Regions from separate parts of the Cohnella yongneupensis genome, predicted to be linked through region 2. Evidence: riboswitches for the same ligand, from Rfam matches in the RefSeq annotation. Region 2 holds a riboswitch; each other region holds the start of a gene.
What was found. Region 2 has a riboswitch for cyclic di-AMP ahead of ACFPQ4_RS06265 (C40 family peptidase). Riboswitches for the same ligand answer to the same signal wherever they lie in the genome.
Positions count from the first base shown of each region.

Region 1 (5,982 bases), on a different contig from region 2:
GACCCTGTCTCGGACTCGGATGAACTCGCCTACGCGGATCGCCCTCTAATGACTAAAGCGTGGACGATAGGCGTTATTCCAGGACCTCATTGCACGGAAGAATTTCTGCGGCCGGGTTATTTGGCTCAGCTGACGGAAACGGCCTGGGAGGTTCATTACAACAGCTCGCGCACGGGCGTCCGGCTGATCGGACCCGCGCCTCTCTGGACCAGAGAGGACGGAGGCGAAGCGGGCCTTCATCCTTCTAACATTCACGATAACGCCTATGCGGTCGGCACGCTCGATCTCACCGGCGACATGCCGATATTGCTTGGTCCGGACGGTCCGAGTCTAGGCGGCTTCGTCTGCCCGGTGACGACGGCGACCGCCGAGCTATGGAAGCTCGGTCAGTTGCACCCAGGAGACACCGTGCGCTTCCGGTTGCTGACGCTGCAAGAGGCCGAAGCGTTGCGTTCGGCGCAGGAGCTTAACCTGCATGCGATTGGCGAAGGCGAGCGGGAAGCGTTCGAGCCTGTCGTGTTGCCGCCATCGGCGGCGTCCGACTTCCGAACCGATTACCCGATTTTGCATCGCGACGTTTCCGAAAGCCGCCGGTATCCGCTGACGATCCGTTGCTGCGGCGATCAATATTTGCTCGTCGAATACGGAGAGCTCGAACTGGACTTGGCGCTTCGCTTCCAAGCGAACGCCTTAATGCAGGCGATCAAAGCCAGCGACGCGATTCCGGTCATCGATCTGACGCCGGGAATCCGCTCTTTGCAAGTGCATATCGATCCTTCGCGAATTACGGCTATGGAAGCATGCAAGCGCATCGTAGAGATCGACCAAGCGCTGCCTCCGTTGCATTCGATTCGCGTGCCTTCGCGGATCGTCCGCCTGCCGCTGTCTTGGGACGACCCGGCTACGCGGGTAGCGATCGACCGTTACCAGCAGAACGTACGCCCCGATGCGCCTTGGTGTCCGAGCAACATCGAGTTTATCCGGCGGGTGAACGGGCTGGACAGCATCGAGGAAGTGCAACGCATCGTGTTCGAAGCGAATTACCTCGTGCTCGGACTTGGCGACGTCTATCTCGGCGCGCCGGTCGCGACGCCGACCGATCCGCGTCATCGGCTCGTGACGACGAAGTACAACCCGGCGCGCACTTGGACCCCGGAGAACGCCGTCGGTATAGGCGGAGCGTACATGTGCGTTTACGGCATGGAAGGGCCTGGCGGATATCAATTCGTCGGACGCACGGTACAAATGTGGAATAAGTTGCGCCCGACGGCGAGCTTTAAGCCGGGCCAGCCGTGGCTGCTACGTTTCTTCGATCAAATTCAATTTTATCCGGTCAGCGCCGAGGAGCTGCTCGTCTTGCGCGAAGATTTCCTGCGCGGCCGGTTCGAAGCGGATATTACGGAAACCGAGTTCGACTTCGGCGAGTACTTGGCGTACCTCGACTCGATCAAGGAGAGCGCGGACGCTTTCAAGCATAAGCAGCAGACGGCTTTCCAGGCGGAGCGGGAGAGCTGGAAGCGGCTTGGTCTCGCCGAGTATGTCTCCGAGCAAGAGACGGCGAAGCCTACCGAAGAGAACGTTCTGCCGGAAGGCGCCGTCGCCGTACGGACGCCGATGCCGGGCAGCGTATGGAAAGTGCTCGTGACGCCGGGACAGGAAGTGAAGAAAGGCGACACGCTCATCATCCAAGAGAGCATGAAGATGGAGTTCGCCCAGCAAGCTCCCTCGGACGGAATCATCGGCTCGCTCTTCGTTACGCCAGGGGATCCGGTGCATTCGGGGCAGCTTATCGCCAGTATTATGAAGTAAAGGACGAGGAGGAGACTTATGGACGCGGCCAAAACACCTCAAGCGCTCAAGATAAATGAGCTTAGGGAGCGTTATCGGAGCGGCGAGACGACACCGGCAGAGGTCGTGGGGGAGATTATCCTTCGCGCGAAGCAGGATCAAGAAATGAATATATGGATCACTCCGCCGGAGTGGTCTCGGATCGAGCCTTTTCTCCTTCGGTTGAACGGAATCGATCCGGCGCAAGCGCCGCTGTGGGGCATTCCGTTCGCGATCAAAGACAATATCGATTGGTCCGGCGCGCCGACGACGGCGGGTTGTCCGGCGTACGCCTACCAGCCCTCCGAGGATGCCGCGGTCGTTGCCCGGCTCATCGAAGCGGGAGCGATTCCGCTAGGCAAGACGAACCTCGACCAATTCGCCACGGGGCTCGTCGGGACGCGAAGTCCATACGGCGAGACGCATAACGCGCTTAGGCCAGAACTCATTAGCGGCGGCTCGAGCAGCGGCTCGGCGGTCGCGGTAGCTCGCGGTCACGCGGCATTCTCCCTTGGCACCGATACGGCGGGCTCGGGGCGCGTTCCGGCACACCTGAACCGGCTCGTCGGCTATAAGCCGAGCCTTGGCGCGTGGCCGGTGCGAGGCGTCGTGCCTGCGTGCGAGAGCTTGGACTGCGTCACGGTATTCGCGTGGGATGCTGCCGATGCGTTCGAGGTCGACCGTGTCGTTCGCGGTCCTCACGAGAGCGACCCTTGGTCCCGACCGCTGCCCTCGCCGACCGCCGCGCTGCCATCGCGCATCTGCGTGCCGACCGCGGGCACGCTGGGGTTCTACGGCCCTTACGCGGCCGAATACGAGCAGGCTTGGCAGGCTGCGGTCGCGACGCTGCGGACGCTGGACATTCCCGTCGAGGAAGTCGACGTCGCGATGTACGGCGAAGCTGCATCCGTTCTGTACGAAGGTCCGTGGGTAGCGGAGCGATGGGCGGGTCTCGGCGCGTTCGTCGAGGCGAATCCGGGAGCATCGCTTCCCGTGACCGAACGCATTCTTAGAACGGGAGCCGACCCCAAGCATTCGGCCGCGTCGTTGTTCCAAGCGATGCACAAGCTGCAAGCTTACAAGCTCGAAGCGCGCATGCGGCTGAAGGACGCGGTGCTCGTCATGCCGACGGCCGGCGGCACTTGGACGCGCGAGCAAGTACGGCAAGACCCCATTGCGACGAACCGCGACATGGGAAGGTATACAAACCACTGCAACCTGCTGGATCTATGCGCGATCGCGATTCCGGCGGGTGATGCGGCGGCGGAGTTACCGTTCGGCATCACGCTATTCGCTACGGCGGAGCGGGAAGATCTGATCCGCGGCTGCGCGCAAGCCGTGGCGCAGACCCAAGCGCGGATCGCAAATCCGCTGTCCCCGATACGCCAATAAACTTCCAGGAGGAATGCCCATGTCAACTTCGGACACTACGTTAGTGGCGGTATGCGGCTTGCATATGCGCGGATTCCCGCTCGAGAAACAGCTGCTGGAACGCGGAGGGACGTTCGTGCGAGAGTCGACGACGGCCGCCAAGTATCGCTTGCTCAAGCTGCCGACGACGCCGGCGAAGCCGGGATTAATCAAGCTCACCAATGGCGGCGCGCCAATCGCATTGGAACTGTGGGAGCTGCCGTTGACGGCGTTCGGCTCGTTCGTCGCCTTGATTCCGAGTCCGCTCGGAATCGGCAAGGTCGAGCTAGCGGACGGTACGGAAGTGCCTGGCTTCATATGCGAAGGCTACGCATCCGAATGGGCAGGCGCGGAAGATATTACGAGCCTCGGAAGCTGGAGAAACCTAAATAAGTGAATAACAAATTTTCCCATGTATATCGTCAAATATAACCGGCGTAGCCAGCGAATAATAAGCCCTGATACGGGAAGGGCTTATTATTCGCTTTTTCAAGCGGCAGATCAACCGCAAGCGGTAATTCGATGAATGAGGCATGGTGGAGATGCTGCGCGACGGGTAGGCGAAGTGTATGCGCATTCATGACGCAAATATGGCGATTACGCCGGAATCGGACGGAAAATCGAGATTTACAGATCGGAGCGAGAGGAATATGATCATTCCATCAACTTCATAATAAAAGCATACGCTGAGTCCTTGAAGTCTAAGGAACGGGGGAACCAATCTGCGACGGGCTTTCCGCTCGCCGCGCGGGGTGAATCGATGAACGCGTCATTAGACCGTTATCGTAGGGCGACTCTACACGCCCGAATCCGTCAGCTAACCTCGTAAGCGTCTTAGAGGAGACACAACTTCGGCACGATTACCGGCCGCAGGGGAAACCTCTGCGGTTTTTTTTGTTGTGTCATCGTATCGACTTCATAACTTTAGACTTGGCGGTGTAAGGCATGCATTCCATTAAAAGATTGTTGATCGGGCGACCCCTTAAATCGAACGAATTAGGGGAGCAAAAGCTGATCAAGACGAAGGCGCTGGCCATCTTATCCTCGGACGCCTTGTCGTCGGTTGCTTACGGTCCGGAGCAGATCCTGCTTGTCCTGGTCACGATCAGCGCTGCCGCAATGTGGTATTCGGTTCCGATCGCGATCGGCGTATTGATCCTGTTGCTGGCGTTAATTTTATCTTATCGGCAAGTTATTTTCGCCTATCCTCACGGGGGCGGGGCGTACGTCGTATCGAAGGAAAATTTAGGGTTATCGGCTGGACTAGTATCGGGCGGTTCATTGCTCGTCGACTATATTCTGACCGTAGCGGTAAGCGTATCGGCCGGCACGGACGCCATAACGTCGGCTTTCCCGAGTCTTCATCCCTACACGGTCATTATCGCGGTCATATTCGTTGTTTTCATTACGATATTGAATTTGCGCGGGCTTACGGAATCGGCCTCGATACTCGCGTATCCGGTTTACTTGTTCGTGCTAGCGCTGTTCATCCTGATCGGCGTAGGGATCTACAAGATCGCTACGGGCGACGTGTCGACGGAGCTGCATACTTCGGTCGGCACGCCGGTTGCGGGCATCTCCTTGTTCTTGCTCTTGAAGGCGTTCGCCTCGGGTAGCTCGGCGCTTACCGGGGTCGAAGCGATCTCGAACGCCATTCCGAACTTCAAATCGCCTGCGCCCAACAACGCGGCGAAGACATTGATCGCGATGGGCGTGTTGCTCGCGATCTTATTCTCCGGCATCGTGATGCTGGCGTATTACTACGGCGTAACGCCGAAGCACGACGTAACGGTCGTCTCCCAGATCGCCGAGCACACGTTCGGACGGCACTTTATGTACTTCTTCATTCAAGGCACGACGGCATTGATCTTGATTCTCGCGGCGAATACCGGCTATTCGGCTTACCCGCTCTTGGCCGTCAATCTGGCGAAAGATAAGTTCATTCCGCGCATGTTCACGATCAGGGGCGACCGGTTGGGTTATTCGAACGGAATAATTAGCCTAGGCTTTCTGTCGATCATCCTAATCATTGCTTTTAAGGGTCAAACCGAGCAGCTTATCCCGCTATATGCCGTCGGCGTATTCATTCCGTTCACGCTCGCGCAAGTGGGCATGATCGTGAAATGGGTTCGTCAGAAGCCGAGCGGCTGGATTCCGAAGCTCATCATTAATACGATCGGCGCGATCATTTGCTTTACCGTCACGATGATGTTCTTCGTTACGAAGTTCAGCCAAGTGTGGCCGGTTCTCGTGTTCATGCCGATGATCATCTTTATTTTCCAACGGATCAAAAAGCATTACGAAGCCGTAGGCGAACAACTGCGGTTGGCCACTTGCGAGCCGACCGTGCCGATCAAAGGCAACGTCATCATCGTACCGGTATCCGGAATTACGCACGTCGTCGAGCATTCGGTTAACTATGCGCAATCGCTTAACGCGGATCAAATTATCGCGGTCTACATCCCGTTCGAACGGGAAGACGAGGCGCTGTTCGAGGAAAAATGGAGCAAGTGGCGGCCGGACATCCGATTGGTGACGCTGCACTCCCACTACCGGAGCATTATTCAGCCGCTTAGCAAGTTCATCGATACGGTACAGCGCAAGGCGAGCGAGTCGAACTACCAGGTGACGGTCATCATCCCTCAGTTCATCCCGAAGAAGGGCTGGCATAACATCCTGCACAACCAGACCAGCTTCATGATTCGCGCGCATCTGCTCTACCGCAAAGACGTAATCGTCACGACG
Region 1 covers NZ_JBHSNC010000013.1:70,756-76,737, forward strand. The annotation lists gene uca (urea carboxylase) at 1-1,809, shown strand, start outside; gene ACFPQ4_RS05315 (allophanate hydrolase) at 1,828-3,219, shown strand; gene ACFPQ4_RS05320 (allophanate hydrolase-related protein) at 3,239-3,634, shown strand; cyclic di-AMP (ydaO/yuaA leader) riboswitch at 3,912-4,084, shown strand; gene ACFPQ4_RS05325 (APC family permease) at 4,183-5,982, shown strand, end outside.
Region 1: it holds a riboswitch for cyclic di-AMP, as region 2 does, so the genes downstream of both, ACFPQ4_RS05325 (APC family permease) here and ACFPQ4_RS06265 (C40 family peptidase) in region 2, are expected to answer to the same signal.

Region 2 (5,982 bases):
TTCCCGGCGTCCGGATCAAGCTCTACCTCGATCCGCTGCACGCCAAGCTGCAAGACCGTTACATGCATGCGGCCAAATCCGCGCTCGCCAAGCTTGGCGAGTGGTACGGGGAATATCCGTACGCCACGCTCTCGATCGTCATCCCTCCCGCAGCAGGCAACGGCGCGGGCGGAATGGAATACCCGACGCTAGTAACCGGCGCGGCCGCCAGCAGCGCTAACCCGGGCTACGATCTCGAACGCACGCTCGTTCACGAGATCGCGCATCAGTATTGGTACGGCTTGGTTGCCTCCAACGAGTTCGAGGAGGCTTGGCTGGACGAAGGCTTCACATCCTATACAGAGGATAAGCTAATGTCCGCCATCTACGGCATTGTCCCGAGTACGCCAATCGAAGCCAGCTATTTGACGGATCCGGAGCCGCTCAACCAGTCTTCTTGGAAGTTCCGCAACTCCGATCAGTACGCGGAAAACGTCTACTTGCGCGGCAAGCTGGTGCTAACCTCCTTGGAACGGCAAGTCGGCGACAAGACGATGGCGAAGATCATGCGCACCTATTATCAGAAATACCGATTCAAGCATCCCGCCTACACCGATTTCCAAAAAGTCGTCGAGACGGTCACGAAGACAAAGTGGGACACCTTCTTCCAATCGTACGTGCAGCGCGCAGAGATGAGCGATTTCGCCGTAGACGGGATATACGCCCGCAAGACTGGCGATACGTACGAGACTCGCGTCCAGTTACGCCGTTATGGCGGCAGCGCGCATCCGGTTAGCGTGTTTTTCCAATTCGATAACGGACAGACGATACGCAAAACATGGGACGGTGTACAGGATCACGTTCAAATTCAACTGAAATCCGCTTCCCCGTTGTCGTTCGCCGCCATCGATCCGTCCATGAACGTAGTGCTCGACAATCGCAGATATAACAACTACTTAAAGGCCGAAGTACCTAAACAGGACAGGACGCGGTGGTCGTCCGGCATTACGCAGCTGATCGAAGGAATATTCGGAACGATAGCCTGGTGAGGTGATGGGATCCATGAGAGCACGATTAAAAAAGGGATGGGACATGACCGTACGGCATAAGTATGTGTTGGTTCTCCTATTTCTGTACCGCCTGCTGTGGGGATTCTTCCTCTACCGGTTCGTCGACTCGGTCGTGACGCCGATATTGGCGCGTTACCCGAGCGATCATCCGAACGAGGACGCCGCCAAGCTGTTTCTCGTCGAAGCGCAGTTCCGCATCCTTAAGACTGATCTACTTAACGAAACATTGCTGCTGCTCGGCGCGTTGCTGCTCGTGCGCATGATTCTCACGCCGCTCTTGAACGCCGGCGTATACTACTCCTTCCACCATGCGGAGGATGGAGCAGGTACGCAGGTGCTGTCCGGCATGAGGCGGGCATGGAAACCGGTGACCGCGCTTTACTGGCTGGAGAACGGACTGTCCGCGCTCCCCGCCCTATGGCTGCTGCCGCTTGCCCGAGACCGCTTCTATTCCGACGATTCCGTATCGGATTGGATGCAAGGGTTGCTCCCTTACGCCGTCCTATGGCTCGCCTGGGGGTTCCTGCTCCACCTGCTGTTTCAGTTCATGCAGTTCGGAGCCGTATCCAAGGAAGGGGTATTGAAAGGCGGCGGACACGCGCTGCGCAAAGGGCTCCCGTTAATCGCCGTCACGCTCGTCATGGTCGGCATCGGGATCGCGGTGTCTTTGGCGGCATCGGCCGTCGCGCTTCTCTGGTCAGGGTTTCTCGCCGTCGCGCTGCATCAGGCCTTCCACTTCGTCCGTTCGCTTCTGACGCTGTGGACATCGGCTTCTCAATATCACGTCTGGCGCGAATCGTAAGTTGCCTCTTTGTCCCCTATTCGACATGATCTGCCCGGGACACTCCCCGGTTGCTCTCCATTTTGGAGGGCAGCCGGGGTTTGGCGTTATTATCGGCGAGTAAAAATGTGCGGAAAGGACGGTGTAAATCCCCAGTAAACTAATCAAGATTAATAAATTCTAATTTAGCATTTGCAGGAAATTCGTCAGAATCACCGAATATCTAAGGCTGTGTGTAAAAAATTTGCCGAGTCCCCGCGCACCGGGGAACGGGGGAACCATTTAGTACGGGTGAATTGGCTTCGCTTCGCAGGAGCCATAGGGAACCTTCAACCGAACCCTCCAGCTAACCTCGTAGGCATTGGAAGGAGTCACCAGCTTTGCGCAAGCTATCGGTCATTCTTTTTTCTCTTGCAATGCTCTTGCTTGTCCAAGTCGGAAGCGTGTTCGCGGATTCCAAGCTGGATAACGAGATCGACAAGCTGATCGGCGTCGATTACCACTACGGCGGTACGTCGACCAAAGGCTTCGATTGCTCCGGCTTCACGCAATACGTATACAAGCAACTGGGCATCGATCTCCTGAGATCCTCTAGAGATCAAGCAACGCAAGGAAAGAAAGTCTCCAAGGACAACTTGCGTCCGGGAGACCTCGTGTTCTTCAAAACGAACGGCAGAACAATATCTCATGTGGGCATTTACGTCGGCGATGGCAAGTTCGCTCATGCTTCCGTTAGAAGAGGCATTACGATCAGCAGCCTGTCCGAGAAAGCCTACAGAAACATATTCGTTACCGCCCGTCGCGTTATGGACACGGAAACTTATGAAGCATTGGCAACCGAGTACGATCCGGCGGACGACGAGTTAACCGGACCTGCAGATTCGGGCGCTACGGATGAACCGTTGGAATAAGCTTCGGCTATTCCATCACACGACAAAGCCCCGCCAAATGGCGGGGCTTTGTTTTTGCGTTTTGTGCGCGGTGCGCGGGCAGATTTGTGTGAATGCCAACGGGCATTTGTCGCTGCAACCTCGCCTCGCAACGCTACAGCGACGAAACTCTCTATCTCGACTCTGCAACCTTGCCTTGCAATGCTACAGCGAACATTCTCACCCTCGCGTCCCTGTAACCTTGCCTCGCAACGCTACAGCGAACAATCTCACCATCGCGACCCTGTAACCGTGCCTTGCAACGCTACAGCGACGAAATTCTCTATCGCGACCCTGTAACCGTGCCTCGCACCGCTACAGCGAACATTCTCTCTATCGCGACCCTGTAACCTTGCCTCGCAATGCTACAGCAAACAATCTCACCTTCGCGACCCTGTAACCGTGCCTTGCAACGCTACAGCGAACATTCTCACCATCGCGACCCTGTAACCTCGCCTCGCAACGCTACAGCGAACAATCTCACCTGCGCAACTCTGTAACCGTGCCCCGCACCGCTACAGCCGCATACGTCCTCCAACAAATCAAGCCTTCCCAGCCGGGACGGCAGCTTCCATCGGATACGGATGATCTTCCACCTGCGGAATTTTCTTCTTGATCAGCTTCTCGATGTCCTTCAAATACGGCAACTCCTCGTATTCGCAGAAGGAAATCGCGATCCCGCTCAGTCCGGCGCGGCCGGTACGGCCGATCCGATGCACGTAGGTTTCCGGCACGTTCGGAAGGTTATAGTTGATAACATGCGACAATTCGTCGATGTCGATCCCTCTGGCCGCGATGTCCGTCGCCACGAGCACGCGAGTCGCGCCGCTCTTGAAGTTGTTCAGCGCCGCCTGGCGAGCGTTCTGCGACTTATCGCCGTGAATCGCCTGCGCCGAAATTTGCGCCTTGCTCAATCCGCGTACGACGCGGTCGGCGCCATGCTTCGTGCGGGTGAACACAAGCGCGGACACGATCGACTTATCCTGCAGCAAATGAATGAGCAATTGCAGCTTGTTCGGCTTATCGACGAGATAGACCGATTGCGTAATGCGATCCGCCGTCGAGGACACCGGCGTAATCTCGATGCGCACCGGATTCACGAGCAACGATTTCACCATCTCCGCGATTTCCGGCGGCATCGTCGCCGAGAAAAACAACGTCTGACGCTTCGTCGGCAGCTTGGCGACGATTCTCTTCATATCGTGGGCGAAGCCCATGTCGAGCATCCGATCGGCTTCATCCAGGACAAGAATTTGTACGTGACGCAGATCGACGACGTTCTGGTTCATTAAGTCGATCAGTCTTCCCGGCGTCGCGATAACGATATCCGCGCCACGCCCGAGCGATTCCTCCTGGCCTTTCTGCGATACGCCGCCAACGATGACCGCGCTGCGCAGCTTCGTGAATTTACCGTACGCCCGGATGTTGTCGTCAATTTGAATCGCGAGCTCACGCGTCGGCGTGAGGATCAATGCGCGAATCGGACGCCGCTGCCCCTGTTGCCCAGCCGGTTGCTCGCTTAAAAGTTGTATGATCGGAAGCGCGAATGCAGCCGTTTTTCCCGTCCCCGTCTGCGCGCAGCCGAACAAGTCTCTTCCCGCCAACACCGGCGGAATCGCTTGCTCCTGGATCGGCGTCGGCTTTACGTAGTTTTCTTGCGCTAATGCCTTCAGTATCGAAGGCACGATGTTCAAATCTTGGAATGTCATAAGATCTCCTTCTCGTTATCGTTCGTCTAACCCGATTCTACGATCATACCCGTCCGCAGGATAACCTGCAACTCATCCCGCTACCGCGTTGATCCAAGTCAGTTGTTTACGCCCGCGATTAGCGCTTTGTATTTCTCGTGCTCGACCGCCCATAAATCCATGCGCGATTCGATCGTTCTTCCGTCCAGAAGCGCCTCGATAACGTCCAGACAAACGTGCCACCCGGCAAGGTCTTTAGGCGTATGATCCGTTATTTTGCCGATCTTCTCGATTAGCAGCATTCGACAGCCGCCGGGCTCCGAGCTCAACTCGAACCGAACGCTATCTTCGCCCCACGTATAGGAAAGAACGGAATTAGATACCACCTCTATAATCCGCATATCTATGAACGTGCCGTTGCGCATATCGAATTTAATGATGCCGCCTTCCCGAAGGTCCTCGACGCTTAATTCGGAGAACCATTGCGATAGCTTGTCATTGTGCGTCAACCATGACCACGCTTGTTCGACCTCATGCTTCAGATGACGTTCGAAACGCGCTATGTATTCGCCGCCGGCTTTCTCTAATGAAGCCAAAGCTTGCATGCTATCTCTCCTCTAATGAATGCGTCAGACGTGCGCGTCCGGAAATTTATCGGCTACCAAGTTCAAAATAACGTTATCCGTTCTCGCCGTGAACGTCCATTCGGCCACGGTATAACCGCCTGGCTCTCCCCTTCCGCTATTATCGTTATCTCTACTATAGCATGCCCTTTAGTCTCTCATTATTTACCTTCTCATAGACGGCTACGCTCAGTATACTTTCAGCCAATTATCATATTCGTTTAAGGAATGGGCTCTATAATGAATTCGTAACCGGGAAATATCCGACTCTGTTACACTCTACTTGCACGGAAACGATTCAAGGAGGCTCACACGCCAATGAAAAAGGACAAATGGCTGAAATGGAAAATAGGCGCAGTCGCTTCCGTCGGCGTTGCCCTCTTGTTTCATGAGGTCAGATCAAGCGTCGCCTTCGAGCAAGCGACCGCCTCATCCTTGAACGATTCGGTGCCCGTCGCCGTCCAACAACAGCCGCAGCAACTTCCGGCACCCGATCAACTCGATCGCACGGACCGTAGTCAGACGAATAACGGCACGTTCGAGAATAGACACAATCGCTCCGAATTCAGACCGCAAACGAGAACAAGACGTTCTTAACCCACTCCGACGCGAAATAGGTGCATGAATAATGCCAAATCCCGTTCAGTCGATTACGTTCCAAGCCATGAATACGCATATAGATCTTATGTTCGTAGCCGAACCGACGGCCGTCGCCCCTATAGAACGGTTCGCTGTCGATTCGTTCCGCGCCGCCGAAGAGAGGTTCAGCCGGTTCATCTCGGGCAGCGAGCTCAGCCAACTGAACCGCGTAGCCGGAGCGCGTTGCCTGGTGTCCGAGCCGATGATAGAAGTGCTCCTGCTTACGGAAGGTTATCGGCAAATAACCGACGGCGCTTTTAACCCGTTAATCTT
Region 2 covers NZ_JBHSNC010000019.1:55,657-61,638, reverse strand. The annotation lists gene ACFPQ4_RS06275 (M1 family metallopeptidase) at 1-1,028, shown strand, start outside; gene ACFPQ4_RS06270 (hypothetical protein) at 1,042-1,851, shown strand; cyclic di-AMP (ydaO/yuaA leader) riboswitch at 2,066-2,206, shown strand; gene ACFPQ4_RS06265 (C40 family peptidase) at 2,211-2,741, shown strand; gene ACFPQ4_RS06260 (DEAD/DEAH box helicase) at 3,302-4,468, opposite strand; gene ACFPQ4_RS06255 (SRPBCC family protein) at 4,567-5,052, opposite strand; gene ACFPQ4_RS06250 (hypothetical protein) at 5,389-5,667, shown strand; gene ACFPQ4_RS06245 (FAD:protein FMN transferase) at 5,699-5,982, shown strand, end outside.

Region 3 (5,982 bases), on a different contig from region 2:
TTCGGATCTTTATGCGACAAATCGAGATACACTCTGTTCTCGCCGTTGATGCCGAGCTTTTGGTTGACGCATACGTCGAAAATTTCGCGAGTCGCGATATCCCGAGGCACGAGGTTACCGTACGCCGGATATTTCTCCTCGAGGAAGTACCAAGGCTTGCCGTCCTTGTACGTCCAAATCCGTCCGCCTTCGCCGCGGGCGGATTCGCTCATGAGGCGGTTCTTATCGTCGCCCGGAATAGCCGTCGGGTGAATTTGGATGAACTCGCCGTTCGCGTAGTATACACCTTGCTGATACACCGCGCTGGCCGCGGTACCCGTATTGATAACCGAGTTCGTCGTTTTGCCGAAAATAATGCCGGGACCGCCGGTCGCGAGAATAACCGCGTCGCCGCGGAATGTGACCGACTCCATCGTGCGCAAGTCTTGCGCCGAGATGCCGCGGCAAATGCCGTCGTCGTCCACTACCGCTCCCGTGAACTCCCAGTGCTCGTACTTTTGCACGAGTCCGGCCGCTTCCCAGCGGCGAACTTGCTCGTCCAACGCGTACAGGAGCTGCTGGCCCGTCGTCGCGCCCGCGAACGCCGTGCGGTGGTATTGCGTTCCGCCGAACCGGCGGAAGTCAAGCAAGCCTTCCGGCGTACGGCTGAACATAACGCCCATCCGGTCCATCAAGTGAATGATGCCGGGCGCCGCTTCGCACATCGCTTTAACCGGCGGCTGGTTGGCGAGGAAGTCGCCTCCATAAACCGTATCGTCGAAGTGCTCCCACGGGGAGTCGCCTTCGCCCTTCGTATTGACTGCTCCGTTAATGCCGCCTTGCGCGCATACGGAGTGCGATCTTTTGACCGGAACGAGCGAGAACAGATCGACCCGTACGCCCGCTTCAGCCGCTTTTATCGTTGCCATAAGGCCGGCCAGTCCGCCGCCTACAACTATGACTTTACCTGTAGCCATTACGTCTTCTTCCTCCCTAAAAAAAAGTTCTGCCTCAGCAAAACTGGGTGCGATTGCCTAAGCTTAACCTGCCGTTACGGAAGCGATCGACGCAGCGGCATCGAACTCGTCGCCGCGGAACGCGATCAGCGACAGCAAGAATAACACGGACACGATAACGAAGATGCCCATGCAAATGTTCGCGGACACTTTTTGCGCGCGCGGACCGATCGTGATTCCCCAACTGACGAGGAATGCCCAGATGCCGTTGGCGAAGTGGAACGTAGCCGCAAGGACAGCAATGATATAGATCGTGAACACGGCCGGATTGCTGACGATATCGTGCATATGCGAGCCGAGTTGTTCATACGTCGTGTTGCCGAACGTAACTTGCAAGCGCGTCTCGTAGACATGCCAAGCGACGAAGATGAACGTGATTACTCCGGTAACGCGTTGCAACGCGAACGCCCAGTTCCGGGAGTAGCTGAAGCGGCCGACGTTAAGGTTGGATTGGAACGCCATGTACAACCCGTAAACGCCGTGGAACAAAATCGGCAACCAAATAAAGAACAGCTCTAGGAACGGTAACAACGGAAGCCCGTGCAAAAAGTCGATGCTGTCCGCGAATCCCTCGGTTCCGCCTTCGTATGCGGAGTAGTTCGTCAATGCGTGCTCGACCAAGAACAGGCCTAGCGGAATGACACCGAGCAAAGAGTGAAGCTTGCGCGGTAAGTAAGAATTCCCTTTCATGTCCGTATGTGTTCTCCTTTCGTAACCGTGCGATTGTCGCTGTGGACGCTCTTAGACATTGCCTTCAATGCCATTCGCCACCATCAGTCACCGCTTTATAGGTTACTCTATTTTCGCTTATAATGGAACTGCATATTTCTTATTATAACTTATAACGATTATGCATATGGTACCTTTATTCGACAATGAAGGAGTCGTCCGACATGCTTGATGACATGCGCGCGTTCGCCACGATCGTGGAGCAGACGAGCCTGAACAAAGCGGCAGAGCGGCTGAACGTCTCTCAGCCCGCGCTATCCCGGCGAATCGCCAAGCTGGAATCGGAGCTGGAAGTGACCCTGTTCCGCCGCATCGGCAAACGCCTTGAGCTCACCGCGGCCGGACAACTGACTTATGAATTCGCATTGGAGCTTCGCCGGTTCCACAGCAATTACTTGCAAAAGCTGAACGCTTTCAAGTCCGAGGAAGCGCCGGTCGCCACGATCGGAGCTAGCCTAACGACGCTGCAGACGACGTTGCCTGAGCTTATCCAAGCGATGACGGAGAAACATCCTCAGCTCGAGATCAAAGCGGTCACCGGCAAAGCGCACGAAATCGCGACGCTAGTGAAGGAGCGTAAAGTCGACTTCGGTCTCGTCGCGTCCGCCGTCGATGCCGATCCCGCCATTACAAGTTTACCCTTATTTGACGATCACCTCATACTCGTCCTTCCCCGAACGCACTATATATTAGAGAGAACGCAGCTGGCGATGTCCGATCTGAACGGATTGCCCATGATTTTGTTCGCGCCGGGCACCTGGTACCGCACGCACACGGACGAGCTGTTCCGTAAATACAATCTGAAGCCGGACGTTCGCATGGAAATCGATTCGTTCGAAGCCATCATCCGGTTGTTATCCGCGTGCCGGGCCGGGACGCTTTTGCCCAAATCGTATATGCGCGAGCAGCTACTCGCAGACAACGACCTGTACCTGGTCCGCATTCCGGAACTGGAAGAGACGAAGCGGACGATATCGATCATTCACGGGGATCCGGCATGGCTTGCGCCTTCGACCCGCTATTTGATCGACGAGATGACCGCTTATTTCAGCCGTCGGACGAACACTCCGTAAATGCAGTCCCGGCGCGGGTTTGAGGGCGATTGCCGGGATTTTCCGGTTCCAACGATCTGCCTGCTGTGTTAACCTCTACAAGACGTATAAACGGTTGCCGCCAATCTTGGAAGATAGCGGCATAACGTTTGTATCTAAGCCATTCAGAGTGGAACCGTGTAACAATCGTTCCCTATGAATGGACAACCAAATCTGGCCTAAACCATTTGGTGCGGGGGAAAATACTTAACGTGCGCATAGGCGCGGATGGCTCGGCCATCGTCCAACGCCGACTGCACTCGGGGTGAATCGAAACGTACTTAGCGACGGAGACGTCGCTCGTCCGATCGTAGGGTTGTACTCCCAATCCGAACCCGACAGCTAACCTCGCCGGCCCCATTTTATTAGGAGGCAAGTATACTTATGAACCGAAAACTGAAGAATCTCGGCACGCGCACGGCATCGCTCGTCTTGGGCGGCGCTCTGCTCATTCCTGCATTAACCGCCCATGCGGCAACGACTCACATCGCTACGGACACGACGACGTTCTGGAAGCTATCCCAATATTACGGCATTCCGACGCAGCTTCTGCTGGACGCCAATCCGAACGTGGACCCGACGAACATCTACGCGGGCTTGCGGCTTTCGATTCCGACGACCAACACGGTCACGGCGAAGTCGACCGAGCAACCGTCGGTTACGGCGCAATCGATCACCACGAATGCAGGGGTTTCGCTCGCATACTCCAAAGTGCTCGATATCAAAGCAACGGCGTACTCGTCGGCTCCGGAAGAAAACGGCCCCTGGGGCGCCGTCGACTACTTCGGCAACGCGCTGAAGCTGGGTACGATCGCCGTCGATCCGAGCGTAATCCCGTTCGGAACGAAGCTGTACATTACGGGCTACGACTTCAACGGCTTGCCGGTCGGCGGCATGGTCGGAACGGCGACCGACAAAGGCTCGGCCATCAAAGGTAAACGCGTCGATATTTTCATTCCCGGCACCCCGGCGTTCGTCTCCGAATTCGGCATTCAGAACGTGAAAGTGTACATTTTGAAATAAGTTACTCGATAGCTCCTTCGGGCAGATGCAACATCTGCTTGAGGGAGTTATCGCGTTTTACCGGCAATCCGAGCAGCTCCGACAAGGAGACCGGCTCGTAGTCATGCTCCCTCAGCCAATCGATAATCCGAGGCAGCGCTTTGACCGTACCGGCGAGACTTTGCCCTTCCCCGCCTCCCGCATGCATAAGAATGACCGATCCCGGCCTGACCGACTTCGTCACGTTGCGGAACACTTCATTCTCAGTCAATTGCCGCCAATCCGCGGAATCCACGTCCCAATTGACGACCGTATACCCTTGCGTTTTCGCCCACTCCAGCTGTTCCGGCATAATTTCCCCGTACGGCGGGCGGACAAGCTTCGGCTTGTAACCGATAATACCCGCGATGACCGTCTCCGCGCGCGTAATCTGCCGCTTCACGTCCTCGACCGGCAGCTTGGAGAAATCCGGATGGCTGTAGGAATGGTTGCCTACGTCATGCCCTTCGCGCTTAATGCGCCTAAGCAGATCCGGATGTTTCATGCTGCGCGTCCCCATAGCGAAAAAAGTAGCCGTCACGTGCTTTTTCTTTAATACGTCGAGAACTTGACCCGTAAATCTAGGATCCGGCACGTCATCGAACGTTAGCGCCACTTTCCTAGACTCGCGCGAAGCGGATAAGACGAATACCCCTTCGAATTTGCGTTCCAAATCCGTCCACTGTATGCCGGGCGGTACGGCTCCGGCCGAACGAGCCGACCCCATCAAACATAAAAGGGTGACGGCGCCCCCCAGCACCATCACCGCGATTCGATAACGCCAACCTGCCATTGTGCCACCCTCCCAGGACCGATCGTCTACCTTATATCCTGAGCAAGTGGGAACTTTTTCATACTTACGGCTGCAAATCGATTATTTGTTGAGCGAGTGCTGGAACTGCTCAATTTGCTCGTTCGTCCCGATGACGACCATGACGTCCTTCTCGGCAAGCACATCGTTGGCTGCCGGCGCGATGATGATACCCTTCGGTTTGTTAATCGCCACGATGCTGCAACCGAACCGTCCTCTCGGATTGACGTCTTCGAGCGATTGTCCCGATAGGCATTGCGGAACCGCGAGCTCCGCGATCGTATACTGCTTTGAAAGCTCGATGTAATCGAGCAGATTCGGCGAGACGAGCTGGTGCGCGACGCGAATGCCCATATCGCGCTCGGGATAAATAATGCGGTCGACGCCCATGCGCTCCAACACGCGGCCGTGCAACTCGGACACCGCCTTCGCCACTACTTTCTTCACGCCGAGCTCCTGCAACAGGATCGTCGCTAAAATGCTAGCCTCGACATCGTCTCCGATCGCGACGACGCCGCAATCGAAGTTGCGCGCGCCGATCGATCGTAGCACTTCTTCTTCCGTCGCATCCGCTACTATCGCATGCGTAAATATTTTGGACAACTCCTGTACTTTTTCCTCGTCGCGGTCGACGCCGAGCACTTCGTGGCCCAATCGGATAAGCTCTTGGCCGATGCTCGAGCCGAAACGGCCTAATCCGATAATGATGAATTGATTCGCCTTCATGTTGTCCTGCTCTCCTACCCGATTATGATTTTGCCTTCCGCTTCGCGGTAAAGCTTGCGTTCTTGTTTAGGTCCTAGCGCGTAGGTTAGCGTTAACGGACCTAGACGTCCGATGAACATCATGACGATGATAATGATTTTACCCGCAATCGTAAGCTGCGTAGTCAGCCCCATCGTTAAGCCGACCGTACCGAAAGCCGATGTCACCTCGAACAAAATCATGAGGAAGGGATGATCCTCGGTCGTCGCCAAAATCATCGTTGCGATCGTGACGAGCACGAAAGCGAACAGCGTAACGGTAAGCGCCTTGTACACCCGCTCCTGCGCGAGACGGTATCGGAACAGAACTACGTCGTCCTTGCCCCGGATCATGGCCACGACGGCGCCGATGAGCGCGGTGAACGTCGTCGTCTTGATGCCGCCTCCCGTCGAGCCGGGAGATGCACCGATAAACATGAGGATGACGATAAAAAATTGCGTCGCTTGCCGCAGTCCCGCCAAATCGACCGTATTAACACCGGCGGTTCGCGGCGACACGGACTGCGTGAACGAGGCCAACAGCTTCTCTCCGAAGCCCAAATGCGCCATCG
Region 3 covers NZ_JBHSNC010000010.1:170,199-176,180, forward strand. The annotation lists gene sdhA (succinate dehydrogenase flavoprotein subunit) at 1-956, opposite strand, end outside; gene ACFPQ4_RS03585 (succinate dehydrogenase cytochrome b558 subunit) at 1,020-1,685, opposite strand; gene ACFPQ4_RS03590 (LysR family transcriptional regulator) at 1,889-2,797, shown strand; cyclic di-AMP (ydaO/yuaA leader) riboswitch at 2,982-3,189, shown strand; gene ACFPQ4_RS03595 (3D domain-containing protein) at 3,200-3,838, shown strand; gene ACFPQ4_RS03600 (polysaccharide deacetylase family protein) at 3,840-4,649, opposite strand; gene ACFPQ4_RS03605 (potassium channel family protein) at 4,731-5,393, opposite strand; gene ACFPQ4_RS03610 (TrkH family potassium uptake protein) at 5,408-5,982, opposite strand, start outside.
Region 3: it holds a riboswitch for cyclic di-AMP, as region 2 does, so the genes downstream of both, ACFPQ4_RS03595 (3D domain-containing protein) here and ACFPQ4_RS06265 (C40 family peptidase) in region 2, are expected to answer to the same signal.